Zobellia alginiliquefaciens: one gene and its partner. The protein of the gene in region 1 interacts with the protein of each later gene in a pairwise test. Links are inferred from orthologs where the notes say so. Each region holds a gene or a part of one and is shown on either strand. Other genes may lie near its edges.

Evidence for each region.
Region 2: the proteins of P0077_RS05840 (region 1) and ileS interact in binary tests that used the Escherichia coli proteins (3 or more experiments, as listed by UniProt). The link is inferred for Zobellia alginiliquefaciens from one-to-one orthologs.

Annotation. Positions count from the first base shown.
Region 1 is NZ_CP119758.1:1,393,723-1,400,881, reverse strand. Bases 3,050-5,880 are described here. They hold P0077_RS05840 (substrate-binding domain-containing protein), read right to left. Parts: upstream 5,078-5,880; coding sequence 4,022-5,077; downstream 3,050-4,021. Other genes in these bases: P0077_RS05835 (hypothetical protein), read right to left, coding at 5,116-5,880; P0077_RS05845 (sugar ABC transporter ATP-binding protein), read right to left, coding at 3,050-3,982. Also shown: P0077_RS05855 (mannitol dehydrogenase family protein), read right to left, coding at 1-1,444; P0077_RS05850 (ABC transporter permease), read right to left, coding at 1,469-2,437; more of P0077_RS05845, read right to left, coding at 2,450-3,049; more of P0077_RS05835, read right to left, coding at 5,881-6,012; P0077_RS05830 (NUDIX hydrolase), read left to right, coding at 6,264-7,001; P0077_RS05825 (tetratricopeptide repeat-containing sensor histidine kinase), read left to right, coding at 7,124-7,159. UniProt on the Escherichia coli protein: Part of the ABC transporter complex RbsABC involved in ribose import. Binds ribose. Also serves as the primary chemoreceptor for chemotaxis.
Region 2 is NZ_CP119758.1:2,222,885-2,231,128, reverse strand. What follows is about bases 2,953-6,868. They hold ileS (isoleucine--tRNA ligase), read right to left. Parts: upstream 6,552-6,868; coding sequence 3,153-6,551; downstream 2,953-3,152. Other genes in these bases: P0077_RS09435 (hypothetical protein), read left to right, coding at 6,772-6,868; P0077_RS09445 (TraR/DksA family transcriptional regulator), read right to left, coding at 2,953-3,148. Also shown: excinuclease ABC subunit UvrC, read right to left, coding at 1-398; P0077_RS09460 (5-formyltetrahydrofolate cyclo-ligase), read left to right, coding at 827-1,390; P0077_RS09455 (lipoprotein signal peptidase), read right to left, coding at 1,397-2,041; P0077_RS09450 (DUF4097 family beta strand repeat-containing protein), read right to left, coding at 2,079-2,693; more of P0077_RS09445, read right to left, coding at 2,765-2,952; more of P0077_RS09435, read left to right, coding at 6,869-7,149; P0077_RS09430 (TonB-dependent receptor), read right to left, coding at 7,228-8,244. UniProt on the Escherichia coli protein: Catalyzes the attachment of isoleucine to tRNA(Ile). As IleRS can inadvertently accommodate and process structurally similar amino acids such as valine, to avoid such errors it has two additional distinct tRNA(Ile)-dependent editing activities.

The DNA of each region.
Region 1 (7,159 bases):
CGTATTTTAGAATGTTTTGATATGCCGCTGAATAAGAATCAACAAATCTTTTGGATTGATTCAGCTTCCCGAAAACGGATTCTATTTCTAAAAAAGATGCGGGACTGTCTTTGGCAACCAGAGCTTTTTCTTTTAATAGGGATTCTAGGGCATCTTTAATATTTAAGGGGTTTCCCTGCTCGTCAACACCGGCACTGTAGATGGCCCAGGCTGCAATTACAAAAGCCGCATGTTCAATAGGGCCGTCATTTTCTAATTGTGCGTTTACCGTGGGTAAAATGAAAATGGGAATTTTAGCGGAACTCTCAGAACATATTCTGTCTATTTGATCTTTGATGTAAATATTTCCAAATCTTTGAAGCAGTGACTGTTTATACTTTTTCAAGTCAACACCTTCTAAATCACCTAAAGTAGGGCTCACCTCTTCATCCATGTAGGAGTGTAAAAAGGTTTGTATAGCCTTGTTCTGAACAGATTCGTCAATAGTTTCATAGCCTATTAGAGCGCCAAGGATTCCCAAAACGGAATGTCCTGCATTTAATAGGCTAAGCTTCATTTTTTCATAAGGAACTACATCTTCTACAAATTGAGCTCCTACATTTTCCCAAGCAGGTCTTCCTGAGATAAAATCATCTTCTATGACCCATTGTTTAAAAGGCTCACAAACTACGGGCCATGCATCTTCAATTCCGCTGGTATCTTTTAATAGGGTAATATCCTTTTCTGATGTGGCGGGAGTGATTCTATCTACCATAGCATTAGGGAAGGATACATTTGATTTTATCCAGGGTACGAGATCCGGTTCGGCCATATGTACAAAACTCAATAACATCCTTTCCGTCATATGTCCATTTCCCTGAATGTTATCGCAAGACTGAATGGTGCACCCGGGCAATCCTCTTTCTTTTCGGAGTTTTAATGCTTGGGTCAAATAACCAAAAATTGTTTTGGGAGCTTGTGGGTGCTCTAAGTCCTGTTGAACTAGGGGATTTGTAAAGTCAAAAGAACCCGTGGCTTCGTTGTAGTTATAGCCACCTTCCGTAATGGTCAGGGTTATGATCTTAACATCGGTACTCGCCATTTTCTCTATTACCTGTGTTGGATTCTCCGGAGCAAAAAGGTATTCTACAATAGAGCCTATGATTTTTTTGGTCAAGGTGCCGTCCAATTCCTTCACAATAAGGGTGTACAATCCGTCTTGCTCTTTAAGGGTATTGTAAATTTTTGTGTCAAAATCCAATAGGGCAATGCCACAAATGCCCCAATCCGAATTGGCTGGGTCATGTAATAATTGATTGGTATAATAGGCTTCATGAGATCGGTGGAACCCCCCTATGCCCACATGGACGATACCTGTTTTTAAGGCAGATCTATCATACTGGGGAATAAGGGCCTCATCTGAAAACTTGCTGAGGTTTTTGTTGTTTAATTTATAGCTAGTCATAATATGTAACGTTATGTTTTTAAGTTATTTGCTCTCGAATTTTTGTAAGAGAACGGCAAAGATGATTATGGCACCTTTCACCACTTGTTGCGGGTAGGAGGGTACGTTAAGTAGATTTAGGATGTTGCTTATCAAGCCTAAAATAAGAACGCCCATTAAGGTGTTTATAGCGGTTCCTTTTCCTCCATTTAAGCTTGCGCCTCCAATTACTACTGCGGCAATAGCGTCAAGTTCCCAAGCCATGCCCATATTAGGTGATCCCAAATTTGTTCTGGAGGCAACAATGATAGCGGCAGTTGCGGCCAAAGCCCCAGAAATTGCATAGACCAAAAACTTGTATTTGTTTACTTTAATGCCCGATAGTCTAGAGGCCTCCTCGTTGCTTCCTATGGCTATAATCAATCTCCCAAATACATTGTAGCGTAGCATTGCCATCGCACAGATAACAATGATAAAAAACACGATAGAAATGTTAGGTATGCCCAAGGTTGAATTATTAGCAAAGTCGGACATGTACAATCCTCCGTAAGTGGTGAAGGTGATAGGGGAACCTTTTGAATAGATAAAGCCCAAGCCTCTTGCAATAGTCATTAGGGCAAGTGTGGCAATAAAGGGTGCCATTTTTTGATAGGCTACAAGATAACCAGCTACGCTTCCCAGTGAAAACCCGATTATAATGGTCAGTAGAATGGCTAGGGGCAAGGCAAATGTATTCACTAAAATTGCGAAAGTAACGGCCAACAAGGCTACCATGGAACCAACAGAAAGGTCTATTCCACCGGTTAGGATTACTATTAACATTCCAATACTTATAATACCAATACCGGAAACCTGTTTTAGTAAATTGGACAGATTTACCGATGTAAAGAACACATCTGAAATCATTGCAGAAAACAGCACTAGTACGATGAAAATGAAGATGGTGTTGTGTTTGATCAGAAACTTAAGGAATCCTCCTGGACTACTAAGTTGTTGTTTTATTGTTAAGGCCATGATCTAATTTTTTTAATGGTTGGATGATGATGTTTTTAATGCTTTTCCAATGGAGTAGCGTAGTATGTTTTCTTCGGAAAATTGCTCTTTGGTCAACTCGCCGTAGAAGGTGCCCTTGTGCATAACCAGGATTCGGTCCGAAATACCCATTATTTCGGGCATATCGGAAGAAATGACCACAACGGCAACACCTTTCTGGGCAACTTCGTTTATGAGATTATAGATTTCAACTTTGGCACCAACGTCTACCCCGCGTGTAGGTTCGTCAATTATAATTACTTTGCTGTCTATGCTAAGCCATTTGGCCAAAGCCACTTTTTGCTGGTTGCCGCCACTTAAGTTGCCTACATCTACTTCTGAGCTAGGGGTCTTAATATTTAGCTTGTTAATTAATGCAGATACGTTTTCTTGCTCTTTTTCTGTCTTTAAGAAACCCAGTTTACTGGAAATAGATCTAAAATTGGTAATGCTAATGTTCTTTCGAATGGAAAGAGGCAAAAAGACACCTTCTTCCTTGCGATCTTCAGATACAAAGCCTATTTGATGTTTTACGGCATCAACGGGCGATTTAGTTTTAATCTCTTTTCCGTTTAGGGTCAAGGTTCCGGATTTCTTTTTATCGGCACCAAAAATCAATTTTGCTGTTTCTGTCCTTCCGCTGCCTCCTAACCCTGCTACGCCAAGAACTTCACCAGGTTTTACGGAAAATGACACATCGTGAACCAAGTTGTTCTTAGCCGTTAGGTTCTTGACTTCAAAAACAGGTTTTGACCCTATTTTTGCATTACGTTCGGGGTACAGATCCTTTAGTTCCCTACCGATCATTAATCGAATAACACTATCCGTGTCGGTCTCGGAAACGGGTAAGCAACCTGTGTCTACACCATCTCTAAGAACGGTTATGGAATCTGCTATCTTAAATATTTCCTCTAAATGGTGAGAGATGTAAATAATGGAAATGCCTTTTTCCTTTAACCTGAACAAATTGTCAAATAACTTTTGTGTGTCCGTAGGATCAAAAACGGTAGTGGGCTCATCCAGTACGAGTACTTTTGTATCTTCCGATAAGGCCTTGGCAATTTCTACTACTTGTTTTTGGACAATACTTAAATCTCTGACTCGCGCCGATGCATCAATCTTAAAGCCCAAAGAATCTATAAGCTCTTGTGCGTCTTTGGTAATTTTTTTCCAGTTCATCCAGAACTTATTTGCGCCAAGTTTGTGCAAGTAGATATTTTCGGCAACGGATAGATCGTTTACCAGTGAGAGTTCTTGGTAGACGACACTAATACCTTTTACCTGACCTTCGTGTGTGTTTTTTAGGTTAAGTTCTTCGCCGTTCAGCAAGATTTTTCCACCATCTTTTTGATGTACACCGCTAAGGATTTTTACCAGCGTAGATTTGCCCGCGCCATTCTCGCCAAGTAATGCATGAATTTCTCCGGGTTTTACTTTAAGATTTACACCTTCAAGTACAGAAACCACTCCAAAGCTTTTAGATATTCCGGTCATTTCAACTCGGTATGCGCTATTTTCAGTTTTCATGTCTAACAAGGTTTGATTAATAAGTGTTGCGGATTCCCTTTAAAATATAGCATCTGGCCTGTAGTATTTTGCCGCATTTTCCTTTGTGATCAGTAAAGGTGCAGTGTATGAGTTTTTTGGGAAATCTGTTTTTCCGTTCATGTATTCAATTGCATACTGAACGGCATTTTTTCCTATCTGTACCGGACTGTTCATGGCGGTACACCCGTAGAAATCTGTTTCCATAATGTACTTTATGGCTTCTTTTTGTCCGTCCGCACCGGCAACGATCAAAATATCATCTGTTTTACCCGCCTGGGCAATTGCCTTTATGGCTCCCAGTACACAAACATCCGATTCGGTAATGACTACGTTTACATCTGGGTGTGCTACCAAAACATCTTCCATGGCCTTTAGTCCGCCGGCATAGGACCAGTTGGTATACATTTGGGTTTTAATGTTCAAATCAATATAGCCCAACGTTCTTAATTGTTCTTCCGTAATGCCCTGTAAAAGCCCTTGTTTCCGCGTTTTGCCTACAGGGTTTCCGGCATTACCACTTAATAGGGCAATATTCATTTTTTCTTTGCCGAATTTTTTGGCTAGCCATTCTCCGGCAAGTTCCCCGTTTGCTAAGTTGTTAGATTGAATGGTAGTAACAAAATCTGCCGATGGGTCAATAGAACTGTCTATAATGAATACCGGAACACCGGCGGCTTTAGCGACTTTGGTAACCCCAACCAGGGCATCAGGATCTAGCGGGTTAAGGAGCAGGGCATCAATACCTTTTGTGATTAGATCCTCAACCGCTGCAATTTGTTTGTTAATATCATTTTGGCCATCTGCAGATAAGAAGGTCATGCCATTATTTTCGGTAGTGGACTTAATGCTCTGGAATAGCGCTTGGTAGTAGGGTGCGTTCAATGACGGGGTGCAATAGCCTATTCTTTTGCCTGAAAGATCTATTTTGCTTACAAAACTCTCCTCTGTATCTTCGGTTAGACTGTTGGAGGCTTTGCTTGTTTCTAACTGTCTGGCACAACTGCTCATAAATAGTAATGTGACCACCACGAATGGGCCAAGGATTTTCTTTAAAGCTGAATTTACGTTTTTCATAATCAATACTATTAGCTGTTATTTATGTTCGGGTTTTGTTAAAATAAAGAAAAATCTAGCGATAACACCGTTGCTCGCTTCTCGGGGTTCCACATGGCTGTAACTTCAACAGGCAATTCGTAGTTGGCTACAGTAATATTCTTGTTCAGTGCCAATCCTACGTTAATAACATTTGCTTTGTCTTGGGTGTAGAATGTTTTGTCCGTTAAGAAGGACCATGCACCACCGGCAAATAGGGATAGTTCGTAATTGTCAATTTTCCACACCTTGCTTTTCACTTCAAAATAATGGGTCCATGAATTTTTTAGAGAACCATCGGGTCGGATTTCGTAATCTCCAGAACCACCACCTATAATGGTGGCTAAATATAGAAGGGTGTTTGGGGTAACATTGTAGCCAAAGTTGATATCCACAAAATTGTATCCCTGTGTTTTGTCATAGCTCCAATAGTTTAGTTTGTCGCCTCTTTCTTCCACCCCGGTGTAATTGTTGTGGGATACGGCTTCGGCAAAAAATCTATCGGAAAGACGATAGAGGGCATATATGGAAACTTCTTTGTAGTTGGCCCTTACGTTTTGTCCGGAATCCTTATGGATTACATCGGTAGTGGTGAATCCGGCACCGCCCCAGACGCCAAGTGTAAATTTTTCATTTTTTGAATTATATTCTAAATGGGTGGCGAACATAGCTCCTGGATGTACAACAAAGCCATGCCATATATGCATGTTCTTTAAGTGGCCGCCAGTGTTAAAAGGTTTGTAGCGGTCTTTATCCTTGTTATCGTCCTGAGCTAACCCAAAATTGATTCCAAAGAAGAGAATTAATGGTAGGGCTAGCATAAAAGAAGCTCTGTTAAATTGCTCTAGTTTTTTATGATTTGAATTTTTCAAAGTAAAACCGATTCTAGTTTGTAAAATGGATAGCATTTGTTTCATAACAAGATGGTTATAGGTTGATAATTAATAAACGTCATATTAACGTTTATTAGACAAATGAAAACTTTATTTTTTTACTTACCAAATTAATTAACATAAAAAATGTGATATTTTACCCGTAATATATGTGAAATTACCTTTTATTGCTTTGTAATATTAGGGATTAGTGAATTTTTATTAATAATGTCAAAAGGACGTTTAATTTTAATTTAAAGAGCTTATTTGTTTAGTTTTGTATGTAAAATAGATTTATGAAGGCTAAGGAAATCTTGAATGTATCTGTGGATTGTGTAGTTTTTGGATACGACATTAAGGCAAAATCGCTTAATGTTCTATTGATAAAGCGGTATCTGGAGTCCGAGGCAAAATCTAATGTCCTTGTGGATGATTATGTATTGACCGGTTACCATGTGTATGAGCATGAAACTCTAGATGAAGCCTCTGCTAGGGTATTAAAAGAGCTAACCGGTCTAACCAATTTGTATAAGAAGCAATTTAAGGTATTTGGAGCTCCTGACCGGCTAATGGGGAAGTCAGACCAAATTTGGGTTAAGAGCAAGAAATTTAGCTCAAGGACTTTTACCGTAGCCTATTATTTTTTGTTGAAAACCAATGATGTTGATTTAAAGGCTAATAGGCATAAGGCAAAATGGTTTCCTCTAGGGGAATTGCCAAAACTAGGGTTTGACCATAAGAAAATTATTGAGGAAGCTCATGAAGACCTAAAGGCTAAATGCTTGTCCGAGCCTATAACTTTTGAATTGTTGCCCTTAAAATTCACCATGAATGATGTACAGGATCTCTATCAATCTATATTAGGTGTTGAAATTGATAACCGTAATTTTAGAAGAAAGTTAATCAGTAGAAAGTATATAATTGCTTTGGATGAAAAGCAAGTTGGTGTTTCAAAAAAGCCAGCTCAGTTATATATGTTCAGTAAGGACGTGTATGATAAAATTTCCAATAAGAATTATTTGATCAGTATGTAAAGAAGCTTTCCTGGAAGCCTCAAATGGGTGTTCAATACGACAAGTGCCAATTTAATTTACTATTTTGAGCCATGCATTAATGTGTGGCTTTTTTAATTCAGTCTCACAATTCCCTGTTGCTTGTGAAGAAGTTTCTGTTTTTGGTTTCCTTTTGTTTT
Region 2 (8,244 bases), 830 kb from region 1 along the record:
CTTGTATACGGTCCATAATACTCACTACCATCTTTTATTAGTTTGCGAGTAGGGAAAATTCTTGGAAAACGCTCGTTCTTAATACAGATCCAAGGGTATGATTTATCATCTTTCAGCAAGACATTATATCTAGGCCGGTATTTTTTTATAAGGTTGTTTTCCAGAAGTAGCGCATCAGATTCCGTCGGAACCACAATATGCTTTATACTTTTTATTTTTTTCACAAGAACACGCGTCTTTCCGTATTCATGGTTTTTTGTAAAATATGAAGATACCCGCTTCTTTAAATTTATGGCTTTTCCTACGTAAAGTATTTTATCATCTATATCGTAAAATTGATACACCCCAGGGCTCTGGGGCAATGTACTTAATTGTACTTCTATAGGAACTTGGGGCATTACAAAAACGGTTTAACAGATTAACGGGTAGGTATATCTACTTCTACCATGTTAAATTACTACGTTTTATCAAAAGGGCTAAGTGTTTTGCTCTTTTTTAACGAAACGTGATTTTCATGAAAACTTAATATGAATAAAAAGTTAAGCTTCAATGTGTTATCCGCGTGCAATTTTGCACGTTTCTTAGTGCAAAATTGTTAAAAAACTCTAAAAAATGCAGTTCATCGATAAAAAGTTGCAGTTAAAAGTATTTTCATTGATATTTTTTATTTAAATTTAAGAATCAAAATCAATTACCACATGGATAAATACATCATAACCCTCGGCCTGTATCTTATTTTAATGATATCTTTTAAGATATATTACTCAGTGTCAGTAAAAGAATAGGCATACCCAAAGATTCCCCAATTGTACTGAGGTCATAATCAATGCTCAAAAAAGATTTAAGATTTCTATACAAAAAAAGAAGAGATTCAATAGATAACGAATCACTGACAGATTCTAGCTTGAGTATTGCTAATGAAATACTCAAACTGCCCATATGGTCATATAACTATTACCATATTTTCTTACCGATTTCTGAAAATAAAGAGATTGACACTACCTTTATTCTATCCATACTTCAAGGAAAGGATAAAAATGTAGTTTTACCGAAAGTAGTGAACAAAACCACATTAGAGCATTATTTGCTAACGGATTCTACGCGTCTTATAAATAACGCATGGAACATTCCCGAACCTGTTGACGGAATAGAAATACCCACCACCAAAATAGAGGTTGTTTTCATTCCCCTACTTGCCTTTGACACTAAAGGAAACCGCGTTGGTTACGGAAAGGGATTTTATGACACCTTTTTAGCCGAGTGCCGAAAAGATGTAATTAAAGTTGGGCTGTCCTTGTTTGAGCCAGAAGAGGAATTCATTACGGACGTAAACAGATACGATATTACTTTGAACTACTGCGTTACACCCTCCAAGACCTATTCTTTTTAAATATGATTAAGCTACTTCCTCTGCAGGTATTTCGTCATCAGCCTTACCGAAAGCTTTTTTATTGAAAACCAGAAGAATACCTACACCGGTACTAATAGCCATATCCGCAATATTGAAAACAGGTTCAAAAAAACGAAAGGTAGAGCCTCCAAAATAAGGCATCCAGTCTGGCCATATAGTATCTACCATAGGAAAATAAAGCATATCTACCACTTTTCCGTAAAACAGGCTACCATAAGGCTCATCTGAAAAGGCGGTTGCCAATTGTTGGTAACTATCACTGAATATCACCCCATAGAAGACGGAATCTATAATATTACCTAGAGCTCCCGCAAAGATTAAGCAAACCGCTAAAATTAGGGTCTGCGAAGACTCCTTACGTATAGTATCATACAACCAATACCCTATTCCCGCTACTGCAAACAGACGGAAAATGGTCAAAACCAATTTACCCGTAGGCTCGGAAATAGGTAAGAAATCACTCAATTTAGCACCCCAAGCCGCTCCAGAATTCTCAATGAACAGAATCTTAAACCAACTAAAAACTTCAACGGAATCACCCAATACAAAATGGGTCTTTATATAAACTTTGCTCAGTTGATCAATCAACAATATTGCTATTATAATGAGCAATGATTTCTTTAAATTCATAGTATATATACAACTTGAATACGCAAAAATAAGTATATTATTCGGTTTTCTTTATTCCTATATTTCCCGTTACCGATGTCAACGTGTATACGGCACCCCCGTTAGGAATATCTTCTTCATCTATCTTCCCGTATTTACTATCAGCCTTTATATCAGCTTTTAAAGCTTCAACCAATATATGACCACTTTGAGTGTGTACATTTACATCTTCGGAGACATTAAAAAGTTCACAATTCCCATCGTTCAATGTAACATTCAACTTCCTGTAATCTCCGGTAGCGAATACATTGCAACTGGTTCCAAAAACGGTAACGTATTTATACCGGGGAAGCACTACTTTTAAAGAAATTGAGACAACCTTGTGTGCACTAAGTTTATCATTAGGGTTTTTAAAATTAGGCTGAAAACCACTACTTATCAGTATAGAACCTTCATTTTCTTTTACGGTTAGCAAAAGGTCTTTTGTATACTCACCGTCAATAATTGCCTCTACTGACATCTCATGGCTTTCCGAGGTTTCCAACTCCAATTCATAACAATGGGCTACGTCAATATTAATTGCAGTGACGGCATCATTTATCAATGATTTTTTCACCACCTTTTGTGCTGTCAAAAGATTAACGAATAAAAAGAAAACTAAAAAGCACTTCATTTTTTTAGGGCGTAAAAAAAGCCTACAAGAAATTGGTTCTTGTAGGCTTTTAAAATTTTATAATGCAATAATTACTTTTGCATATTCTTAGCCTCAATACTTAAAGTAGCATGAGGAACAAGTTTAAGACGCTCTTTAGCGATCAACTTACCTGTTACACGGCAAATACCATAGGTCTTGTTCTCAATACGCAGAATAGCGTTTTTTAAATCCCTAATGAATTTCTCTTGACGAATAGCCAACTGTGTATTCGCTTCTTTGCTCATAGTCTCCGAACCTTCTTCAAAAGCTTTGAAAGTAGGTGAAGTATCATCGGTACCATTATTACCGTCGTTCATATACGAACTCTTCAACAACTCTAAATGACTTTTTGCTTTCTCGATTTTATCTTCGATCAACTCTCTAAATTCGGCAAGATCCTTATCCGAATATCTAACTTTTAAATCTTCTGCCATTGTATTAATGTTTTTCAATAAATAATTTAGTGTTCACTTCGTCAAAAGAAACCTCGGCTCCTTCCTCCAGTTTTTCCTCTAAAATTAGGTCTGCTGTCAAGGTTTCGGTCTTAATATACTCTAAATTATTAGATACCGCTTTTTCAACAAAACCATCTTTTAGAATCTTAATATCAATTCTATCTGTCACCTCAAACCCAGAATCTTTTCTTATGTTCTGAATTCTGTTCACAAGCTCTCTAGCAATACCCTCTTCTCTTAAATCTTCATTGATAGTTACGTCTAAGGCTACCGTAATAGATCCTGAACTTGCAACCAACCAACCTTCAATATCTTGAGAGGCTATCTCTACATCTTGCAGCTGTAATGTAATAATTTTATCGTCAATATCAAGCGAAATTTCGCCATCCTGCTCAATTTTTTGGATATCCTCTTGCCCCAACTGAGCTACAGCTTGAGCAATTTTTTTCATATCTTTCCCGTATTTAGGACCTAAAGTCTTAAAATTAGGCTTGATCTGCTTCACCAAAATACCTGAAGCATCATCCAACAATTCAACTTCTTTAACATTCACCTCGGACATAATCAAATCTGCAACAGCTTCTATCTCATGCTTCTGATTTTCATCTAAAACAGGTATCATTACTTTCTGTAATGGCTGACGCACTTTTATCTTTTCTTTCTGACGGATAGATAGCACTAAAGACGAAATAGTCTGAGCTTTCTCCATCTTACTTTCCAAATCCTTATCTACGATGGCTTCATCATATTTTGGAAATTCGGCCAAATGTACAGATTCAAAAGCCTCCGTATGTGTGGTATTCGTTAAATCTTTATAAAGTCTATCCATAAAGAAGGGAGCCACAGGAGCCGATAGTTTAGCAACGGTTTCAAGACAGGTATACAGCGTTTGATAAGCCGATATTTTATCCTTCTCATAACTACCTTTCCAGAAACGCCTTCTGCATAAACGTACATACCAGTTACTCAAATTCTCTTGTACATAGTCCGAAATAGCACGGGTTGCTTTGGTAGGCTCATAATCGGCATACGCTTCATCAACAGTCTTGATCAAAGAATGAAGTTCTGATAATATCCACCTATCAATTTCCGGTCTTTCGCTCAATGGAATATCTTCCTCTGAATAATCAAAAGAATCTATATTGGCATATAAGCCGAAGAAAGAATAGGTGTTATAAAGTGTCCCGAAAAATTTTCGTTTTACCTCAACTATACCTTCCGTATCAAATTTTAAGTTATCCCAAGGATTGGCATTAGAGATCATGTACCAACGCGTAGCATCTGCTCCGTGTTCGTTCATCGTATCAAAAGGATCCACGGCATTGCCCAAACGTTTGGACATTTTCTTGCCCTCCTTGTCCAAAACAAGTCCGTTGGAAACAACATTTTTATACGCCACAGAATCGAACACCATAGTTCCTATGGCATGTAATGTATAGAACCAACCTCTAGTTTGATCTACGCCTTCTGCGATAAAATCAGCCGGGTAAGTCTTACCCTCATCAATCAGATCTTTATTTTCAAAAGGATAGTGCCATTGTGCATAGGGCATTGAGCCACTATCAAACCATACATCTATCAAATCACTTTCGCGTTTCATAGGTTTGCCCGATGCGGAAACTAGGACAATATCATCAACAATGTTCTTATGAAGGTCTATTTTATCATAGTTTTCATCGGATAAATCACCCACCACAAAATCATCAAAAATATCTTTTTCTAACACTCCGGATGCAACCGCCTTTGCCATTTCGGCTTTTAGTTCGGCCACCGAACCAATAATGATTTCTTCTTTACCATCTTCAGTTCTCCAAATAGGAAGTGGAATACCCCAATATCTAGATCTAGAAAGGTTCCAGTCATTGGCATTTGCCAGCCAGTTACCAAAACGGCCTTCACCTGTAGATTTTGGTTTCCAATTAATCGTTTGGTTCAAAGCGAACATACGATCTTTAACATCGCTGATTTTAATGAACCAGGAATCCAATGGGTAATATAAAATAGGCTTGTCCGTACGCCAGCAGTTAGGGTAACTGTGTACATACTTCTCCACTTTAAAGGCCTTATTCTCTTCTTTTAATTTAATAGCAAGCTCAACGTCTATTGACCTTTCTGGCTCATCGCCTAAATCATAATATTCGTTCTTCACATATTTGCCGCCAAACTCTTTCATCTCCGGACGGAAACGACCCTGTAAATCCACTAATGGAACAGGATTGTTATTTTCGTCTAGCACCAATAATGGTGGCACCTCTGGTGACGCTTGTTTAGCTACCAAGGCATCATCCGCACCAAAAGTTGGCGCAGTATGAACAATACCCGTACCGTCGTCTACAGTTACAAAATCTCCGGAAATTACACGAAACGCATTTTCAGGATTTTGGTACGGCAAAGCGTAATCCAACAACTGCTCATATTTAATTCCCACCAAGTCTTTACCTGTAAATTCCTTTACAACGTAAAAAGGGATTTTCTTATCACCTGACTTATAGTCCAATAATTCGGGTTTAGACTCTACTTGTTGAAACTTTCCGGAGAATTGCTTCCCTACCAAGTTTTTGGCAAGCACCACGTTCATAGGTTCAAAAGTATACTGGTTGTACGTTTCTACCAGAACGTACTCTATTTTAGGGCCCACCGTTAGTGCCGTATTGGAAGGAAGTGTCCACGGTGTGGTCGTCCATGCCAAGAAATATACATCACCTTCATTCTGCAAAAAATCTGGCAATGACGCTTCTACAGCCTTAAATTGGGCTACAACGGTAGTATCCGTAACATCTTGGTACGTTCCTGGTTGGTTTAATTCATGAGAACTTAAACCTGTACCTGCTTTTGGCGAATACGGCTGAATAGTATACCCCTTATAAACAAGACCTTTATCATAAATCTGCTTCAATAACCACCAAACAGATTCCATATATTTGGGCTTGTAGGTAATATACGGGTCATCCATATCTACCCAATACCCTACTTGTTCGGTCATACGGTTCCAAACATCAGTGTACCGCATAACCGCCTTTTTACAAGCTGCATTATATTCCTCTACAGAGATTTTCTTACCTATATCTTCCTTAGTAATACCTAATTCTTTCTCAACACCCAGTTCAATTGGTAATCCGTGTGTATCCCATCCGGCCTTACGTTTTACTTGAAAGCCCTTCATGGTCTTGTACCTAGGAAAAATATCCTTGATCGTACGTGCCATTACGTGGTGAATACCAGGCATACCATTTGCCGATGGCGGACCTTCATAAAAAACATAACTAGGTTTACCCTCTCTAGAGGAAACACTTTTCTCAAATATTTGGTTTTGCTTCCAGTAATCAAGTATATCCTCGGCTACTTTGGGCAAGTCCAATCCTTTATATTCCGCAAACTTCATAATAAGTGGCTCTACTGCATTAATTTAAGGCTGCAAAATTAAGGATTTTTAGTCGAATTAAGTCGATTTGAGAGAATTGAAATACGGAGGAAAAAACAAGGTTGTAAGAAAATGTTAAAAAATAGCGTCTAAATTTCAGTTTCATACGTATATGAGAGAAACAATTAAACAAAACTTTAAACACAAAATCATGAAAAAACTAATTTTAGGTTCAGTTCTAATGCTTGCCCTAAGTATCTCTTTTGTTTCTTGTAGAGAAGCTGGTGATAAAGCAAAGAGTGCCACTGAAGAAGCTGGTGCTGCAATGGAGCAGGCTGGTGACGATGCTAAAGAAATGGGGTCTGACGCCATGGACAAAGCACAAGAGGCTGGTAACGACGCAATGGAAAAAGCTGAGGAAGCTGGCGAAGAAATCAAAGCTGATGCTGAAGATGCTGCTAACGATTTAAAAGATAAAGCCAACGAAGCTGGCGAAAACATCAAAGCTAAAGCTAACGAAGCCGCTAGCGATGTAAAAGATGCCGCCAACAAAGCTGCTGATGACGCTAAAGGCGCTGCCAACAGTGCTGCTGACAAAGCTAAAGCTGCTGTAAACTAATTTAAGATTGTTTCTTACACCCAAAGAACCCTGGCCATAATTGGTCGGGGTTCTTTATTTTTAGTAAGAGTCCCATCTCTAAAACTTATACCCCAACCCTACTATTAAATTAATTCCTGGAGCGGAAATTCCCGAAGAATAAGAACGGTACCGTTGATCCGTAATATTTTCAAGATTCAAAGAAACTTTCATAGCGTTTGAAACCTCATATTGCGAACGGAAATTTAGCGTATACCAAGATGGGGAATACGGATTTCCTTCAGCATTCAATGCGTAGATATAATCTTTACTACGTTCGGAAGCCGCCAAATCATCAAAGGGAATCTCTCCGTTATAATTCACGAACAAGTCGCTTCTTAGTCTCTGGTTCTTATAAACCAAGTGTAAATCTCCAAAAGTAGGGGCAACGTGTCTCCCGGGAGATTCGGTACCATCATCTTCCTCTTCAATGCCCTCGGTAATGGTTAAATTGGAAACAACCGAAACGTTATCCGTAAGAAAAGCTTCCAAACCAAATTCAAAGCCATAGACATACGCCTTTGCCGCATTCTGAATAGCCTGTACACTACTCATTTCGCCATTGTATAAAATTTCACTCTCCCCATTAAATAAGTAATCTCTGCGCACTAGAGCATCTACCAAATACGTATAGAATGCAGCACTTTTAAAAACCAGTTTGTCATTAAAGTTCTTCTGAACCCCTAGTTCTATATTGTACGCATATTCTGGCTCTAGGTCAGGATTAGGAACCACTACGGCACCAGGTTCAGAATCAAAAATCTTACCTACATCATCTACATTAGGTGCTCTAAAACCGGTTGAACCATTAAAGGTAATCTGCAAGTCTGCTTTCGGGAACCAACTAAAGCCTAGACTGCCCGTTAACGCGCCATTATTCAGATTGGCATCATCAAAAGGAAAAGGGTAATACGTTTTGTCAAAATCCGCATCAATCCACACATGGCTATACCTTAAGCCCGAAAGTAAAGTAAAGTTAGGTTTCGCCTTGTATTCTCCATTTACATAGCCTGCCAAGGTTTGCCAAATAGCTCCATCTGGATATCTGGAAGCTGTTCCCGAAACCAAATGAGTCTC